DNA from 2 places in the Bacillus aerius genome. Region 2 is predicted to be linked to the other one. Evidence: a T-box and tRNA genes for the amino acid it is inferred to sense, from the RefSeq annotation. Region 2 holds a T-box; the other holds one or more tRNA genes.
What was found. A T-box is a leader RNA that pairs with one kind of tRNA and senses whether it is charged. The one in region 2 lies ahead of M2353_RS12965 (valine--tRNA ligase), so its partner is inferred to be a tRNA-Val.
Positions count from the first base shown of each region.

Region 1: it encodes a tRNA-Val, which carries the amino acid that the T-box ahead of M2353_RS12965 (valine--tRNA ligase) is inferred to sense. The anticodon was not compared.

Region 1 covers NZ_JARYHO010000001.1:75,915-79,409, reverse strand. Annotated here, with positions in the region: gene rocF (arginase) at 1-810, opposite strand, end outside; tRNA gene M2353_RS00500 (tRNA-Gln) at 948-1,019, opposite strand; tRNA gene M2353_RS00495 (tRNA-Tyr) at 1,024-1,108, opposite strand; tRNA gene M2353_RS00490 (tRNA-Thr) at 1,137-1,209, opposite strand; tRNA gene M2353_RS00485 (tRNA-Val) at 1,213-1,288, opposite strand; tRNA gene M2353_RS00480 (tRNA-Glu) at 1,295-1,369, opposite strand; gene murQ (N-acetylmuramic acid 6-phosphate etherase) at 1,590-2,501, shown strand; gene M2353_RS00470 (MurR/RpiR family transcriptional regulator) at 2,514-3,383, shown strand; gene M2353_RS00465 (PTS transporter subunit EIIC) at 3,380-3,495, shown strand, end outside.
Region 2 covers NZ_JARYHO010000001.1:2,499,224-2,502,718, forward strand. Annotated here, with positions in the region: gene M2353_RS12965 (valine--tRNA ligase) at 1-2,278, opposite strand, end outside; T-box leader at 2,338-2,567, opposite strand; gene M2353_RS12970 (hypothetical protein) at 2,737-2,925, shown strand; gene ysxE (spore coat protein YsxE) at 3,005-3,495, opposite strand, start outside.

The DNA.
Region 1 (3,495 bases), 2.4 Mb from region 2:
AGATGTCAAAATCCCTGCTTCCTCTAAAAGCTCCATTGCAAGATGACTCTCTCTATAACTGATGCCGCCAGCAACCGGCGTTCCCACGCCAGGGCACTCTGCAGGATCTAGCCCATCTAAATCAAGCGACAAATGAACACCATCTGTTCTTTCTTTTAAATACGCAATGGCTTCCTCCATTACTCTCGTCATCCCTAATCGATCGATTTCATGCATCGTATACACTTTAATGCCTTTTTCTCTAATCAATGCCCGCTCTCCTTCATCTAAAGAACGAGCACCAATCAAGATCACATTCTCAGGCTTTACTTTAGGTGTATAACCGCCAATATTGATTAAATCAGCATGCCCAAAGCCGAGACTGACAGCGAGCGGCATCCCATGAATATTTCCAGAAGGAGAAGTTTCCTCTGTATTTAAATCACCGTGCGCATCATACCAAATGACACCCAAACTTTTATAATGCTTAGCTACACCGGCTAGTGTACCAATTGCAATGCTATGATCCCCGCCTAAAATCAGCGGAAACGAACCTGACTGCACAATACTGCTAACCTTTTCAGCAAGAAGCTGGTTTGCGCCAGCATTCTCCGTTAAGTTTTTCAGTTTTTCACTTGTATAGAGACCTTTCTCATCATCCCTTTGCTCAACGGGAATATCCCCTAGATCTTCGACATCAAATGAAAGCGATTCCAATTTTTCTTTTACACCAGCACAGCGAATGGCACTCGGCCCCATATCGACGCCCCTTCTCATTTGACCGAGATCCATCGGCACCCCAACAATTGTGACCTTCTTTTGATCTCCCATATGTACATCCCCTTTCCGTTCATGCTTATATTTTACTTTCTCGGTGCCTTCTGACTCAACTCAACAATATTTTGAATAGTTATACATTCCAATCGTCAAAATAAAAAAAAGACACCTTTTTAAAAAAGGTGTCTTAACTGGGCTAGCTGGATTCGAACCAACGCATGACGGAGTCAAAGTCCGTTGCCTTACCGCTTGGCTATAGCCCAAAAATGGTGGAGGGGGGCGGATTCGAACCGCCGAACCCGGAGGGAGCGGATTTACAGTCCGCCGCGTTTAGCCACTTCGCTACCCCTCCACATATGGAATTGATAAAAGAAAAACAGTGCCGGCAAGAGGACTTGAACCCCCAACCTACTGATTACAAGTCAGTTGCTCTACCAGTTGAGCTACACCGGCATATGGTGGAGGATGACGGGCTCGAACCGCCGACCCTCTGCTTGTAAGGCAGATGCTCTCCCAGCTGAGCTAATCCTCCACATGATGGTGACCCGTACGGGATTCGAACCCGTGTTACCGCCGTGAAAGGGCGGTGTCTTAACCGCTTGACCAACGGGCCAGTTTGTCAAGTTTACTGTTTCCGTGAAGCTGACAAAAGTTATTATATACAGGTTGTCCCCCTTTTGTAAAGGGGATTTTTATTTTTTTTATTTTCTAACTATTAAACCCTCATCAGCACAACATTTCGACTGAAATATAATTTCAGTATTTAAATATAATATTGAAATTTCATGTCATACTCAATATACTGAAAATGAAGAAATAAGGAGGTATGTCACATGCAGCCATCTCAACTGCGTTCTTTGACAACAGAATCAAGAAACCCTAACACCATGAGAATTTCACAAGCAAGCCCGCTAGAAATACTCCAAATGATAAATGCGGAAGATATGAAGGTCGCTGAAGCCGTCAACCGTGTCCTTCCAGACGTAAAGACAGCAAGTGACTTTGCCTTTGAATCCATCTCGAATGGGGGCAGACTCATTTATCTAGGCGCTGGAACAAGCGGCAGAATTGGGGTAATGGATGCGGTCGAATGTCCACCTACCTATAGCATTTCACCTGATGTCATCGTAGGCATCATGGCCGGTGGCGACTCTGCCTTTTCACATGCAGCAGAAGATGTGGAAGACAGTGAAGAAGCTGGTCAAAAAGATTTAGAACACATCCACCTGACATCAAAAGATACAGTTGTCGGCATCGCGGCGAGCGGTAGAACACCCTATATCATTGGCGCTTTAAACTATGCTAGAACCATTGGAGCAAAAACAGTAGCCCTCAGCTGCAATGAACAAGCAGAGATTAGCGAACTAGCAGACTGCGCCATTGAAGTCGTCGTAGGAGCAGAAGCCATCACTGGGTCAACACGAATGAAAGCCGCATCCGCTCATAAAATGATTTTAAATATGCTTTCCACCTCTGTCATGATCAGACAAGGCAAAGTATATGAAAACCTGATGGTAGATGTAAAAGTAAGCAATCATAAACTGAAAGAACGCGCCATCACCATCATTCAGCATGTGACCAATGCTTCCTACGAACAAGCCGTAAAAGCCCTTGAAGCAGCCGATTTAGAAGTTAAAACAGCCATCGTCATGCTCCAAACCAAAACAGATAAAAAGACAGCCAAAGACCTGCTCAACAAAGCAGATGGTCACATCGACAAAGCCATCTTACGTCATCAATCTTAAAGGAGGAAACTCATGTCAGCAGGCGGACTCACCCTACTACACACAATGAAATCAAAGCTTCCCCAATCTGAAAAAATCATTGCAGACTATATCCTTGCCCATCCTGACAAAGTCATTAAAAGCACAGTGCATGAAATCAGTCAGGCTGCCGGCGCAAGCAGCTCTGCCGTCATCCGCCTCTGTAAGTCTCTCGGGCTGGATGGCTATCACGATTTGAAAATGCGGATCGCTGGAGACTTAATGCACACTGATAAACAAGGCTACCGGGATATCGAACAAGATGAACCACTTCAATCCATTATTCAAAAGACAGCAGGAAACACCATTCAATCGATCAAAGATACAGCCTCTATTTTAAATGTAGAAGCTTTAGAAAAAGCTGTTCAACTGCTACTGAATGCAAACCAAATCCATTTTATCGGTGTGGGTGCATCTGGCATCGTCGCAGCTGATGCCCAGCAGAAATTTCTCAGAATCAATTATGCAGCTACAGCCTTTACTGACATGCACATCGCATCTACGGTCATCGCAAATGCTGGAAAGAATGACATTGTGTTCGGTATATCCTTTTCTGGAGAAACGTTAGACATCATCCAAGCCCTTCAGCTCGCCAAAGAAAATGAAGTGAAAACCATTGCTTTAACGCATCCAGGGCATACAAGCGTTTCTGCATTGTGTGATGTTCATCTATCAACGTCCGGTTCCAATGAAGCACCTTTTCGCAGTGCTGCCACTTCCTCTAGAATGGCACAGCTCTATTTAATCGATGTCTTGTTCCTCAGTTTAGCCTCTCGTCAATATGAACAGACAGCACAATATATTGACAAAACAAGGCATGCCATCCGCTCCATGAAACGAAAAACAAAGGGGGATTCAACATGAGTCATCAAAAAAAATATCAGCAGTTGGCGAAAGACATCCTTTCACTCTGTGGTGGTTCTGAAAACATCTCTTCCCACACACATTGTATGACACGTCTCCGAATTACACCCAT
Region 2 (3,495 bases):
TAGATGCTTTAATGTAAAGCTCAACTTGTTTGCTCATTGGCGTGTTCACTTCACTGCGAATGTTACGAACAGAACGAATCAGTTCAACAAGCAGTTTCATGTCAGCAGAAGCTTGTTCGTTGGAAAGCTCCGGCTTCACTTCAGGCCATGCCGCTACAGTAATGGACTCACCTTCATGAGGTAGATGCTGCCAGATTTCTTCTGTTAAGAACGGCATAAACGGATGTAGAAGTCTCATCGTTTGATCTAATACATACGCAAGGATCGAACGAGTCGTTTTCTTCGCTGCTTCATCTTCTCCATAAAGCGGAAGTTTCGCCATTTCAATGTACCAATCACAGAAATCATCCCAAATGAAGTTGTATAAATGTCTGCCCACTTCACCGAATTCATACTTGTCAGCAAGCTGTGTGACACTTTCAATTGTTTCATTTAAGCGTGTCAAAATCCATTGATCAGCAACTGATTTTTCTCCTGTCAAATCAAGCTCATCGTACGTTAAACCATCCATATTCATGAGAGCAAAACGGGATGCGTTCCAAATTTTGTTCGCAAAGTTCCAAGTGGATTCAACCTTTTCAAAGCTAAAACGTAAATCTTGACCTGGAGAGCTTCCAGTCGCTAAGAAATATCTCAATGAATCCGCTCCGTACTTGTCGATGACCTCCATTGGATCAATTCCGTTGCCAAGTGACTTACTCATTTTACGCCCTTGTTCATCGCGGATAAGACCGTGAATGAGGACATCTTTGAACGGTTTTTCTCCTGTGAATTCAAGACCTTGGAAGATCATACGAGATACCCAGAAGAAGATGATGTCATAGCCTGTTACAAGCAGATTGGTTGGGTAGTAGCGCTTGAAGTCTTCACTTTCTGCATCTGGCCAGCCCATTGTAGAGAAAGGCCAAAGCGCTGAACTAAACCATGTATCAAGTACATCGTTATCTTGCTCCCAGTTTTCAATATCTTCTGGCGCATCAAGTCCCACGTATACTTCCTTCGTTTCTTTATGATACCAAGCCGGGATGCGGTGTCCCCACCATAGTTGACGAGAAATACACCAGTCACGGATATTTTCCATCCAGTGTAAATACGTCTTTTCAAATCGGTCTGGAACAAATTGAACTTGCTCATCACCTTTTTGCAGATTGATGGCTTCATCTGCGAGCGGCTGCATTTTCACAAACCATTGTGTTGATAAATATGGCTCCACTACAGCGCCACTACGCTCACTGTGACCAACTGAATGCATGTGGTCCTCAATTTTGAACAAAACGCCTTCTTCTTGAAGATCTTTCACAAGCTGTTTACGACATTCGAAGCGGTCCATTCCTTTGTATTGAAGCGCATTTCCATTCATTGTGCCATCTTCATTCATCACAAGAATGCGCTCTAGGTTATGACGGTTTCCAAGCTCGAAGTCATTCGGGTCATGAGCCGGCGTTATTTTTACAGCTCCTGATCCAAATTCCATATCAACATAGTCATCCCCGACGATTGGAATCTCTCGGCCTGTAATTGGTAAAACAACTGTTTTCCCAATCAAATGCTGATAGCGTTCATCTTCAGGATGTACAGCGACTGCCGTATCTCCCAGCATCGTTTCAGGTCTTGTTGTCGCAATTTCAATCGAACCTGATCCATCTGCAAGCGGATATCTCAAGTGATAAAACGCACCTTGCACATCCTTGTAGATGACTTCAATATCAGAAAGGGCCGTTTTTGTTGCTGGGTCCCAGTTAATGATGTATTCTCCGCGATAGATCAATCCTTTTTCATACAATTGAACAAACACTTGGCGGACCGCTTTATTCAAGCCTTCATCTAATGTAAAACGCTCACGCGAATAGTCTAGACCTAGACCCATTTTCGCCCACTGGCTACGAATAAAATCGGCATACTCTTCTTTCCACTTCCACGTTTCTTCTACAAATTTTTCACGTCCGAGATCATAGCGGCTCACACCTTCTTCGCGAAGCTTCGCCTCTACCTTGGCTTGTGTTGCAATACCCGCATGGTCCATTCCTGGCAGCCATAAAACATCATAGCCCTGCATCCGTTTCATACGAGTCACGATGTCTTGAAGGGTTGAATCCCAAGCATGCCCTAAGTGTAATTTTCCTGTCACGTTTGGTGGAGGAATGACGACTGTATATGGATCTTTCGTTTTGTCATTTTGTGCTTCGAAGAATTTCCCTTCAAGCCAGTACGTATAGCGGTCTTTTTCAATCGCATTTGGATCGTACTTTGTTGGCATTTCTTGATTATTTGTTCCCATTTGTGTTACCTCCACATTTTTTCGGCTGATGAAACATAAAAAAAGCCTTTTCATCCTTGTAAAAGGACGAAAAAGCTTTTTCGCGGTACCACCTTTTTTCACGAAACACTTAGACGTGTCCCGTACTCTCTAAAGGATAACGGGGATCTCCCGAATTTCTCTACTACATGTTTCAAGAAATTAAGCTCACAGGCGACCTTCCAAACAAGTGCATCCTAGAAAACCTTTCAGCTATTGGTTTCCCTCTCTTTAGGGTCTTGCTCGTACTCTTCCTGATCCACGCTTACGATATATCACGTTCATCAGCTTATACTCATCTTTTATTAATATTACTAAATGCCTTTTGTTTTCGTCAATCATCTTTTCCGCTTTTCTTCTTCTTTATACAAATTGGGCAGGCACCCTTTGCCTCTTTGCCCATATGATAATAACAAAATAAAGAAGGAGGGCGTTTTATTTTGAAAAAGATCAATCCTTACACACTCCCCCCATGGCTTAGACAAATTCGGGCAGTTGCCTCCCAAGTCGTTCTCCCGATTGCCATATTTCAAGGCTTTCGCACGATCATTTTTCCCACAACATTTGACGTCCTCATCTTAGGAATTCTTATATTTCTCGCCTGTGCCTTTCACCTTGATTGGTTTTAAGAGAGCTGAAAGCTGCAGGCTCACTCTTATGTATAGGTCCCTCGTTAGACATTTCATAGCGCAACAGCAAACAACCTCGTCACTCTTCTGATGACGAGGCATTTTGTTCTTCTTCAAGGCGTCTAGCCTGCTCAATTTCGTGTATTTTCATGACGGTCGGCTCAGAATTTTTCATTTGCCAATACGCCCTTAACAGCTCCTGACAACTTTCCATCTCATCCTGTCCGCCTGCTTCATAGGCTTTCACCGTATCAAACAAACTCTGCGGATAAGCGAGGTAGCTCAAGAACAAATGAATCTCTTCCTCACGAAGTGGATTTCCCTTTTGATACGTATAAAACAAAGATGTGCATTCAGGACAAGGAGTAGGGTAGGTTTTGAATGTGCGATAGTAAAAGGTCAAAAGGTCATAAATGGGGGCAGCCTTTTTGGACCTCTCAAAATTGGTGAAATGTCCTGTACCTACATCATTGTACAAAAAATGATGGATTGACAATTGCCCATGGTTTAACACAATACGTGTCGTCTCTTGGTCTTTCATTTCCTCATGCCAATCCTCTAAACGTTCAA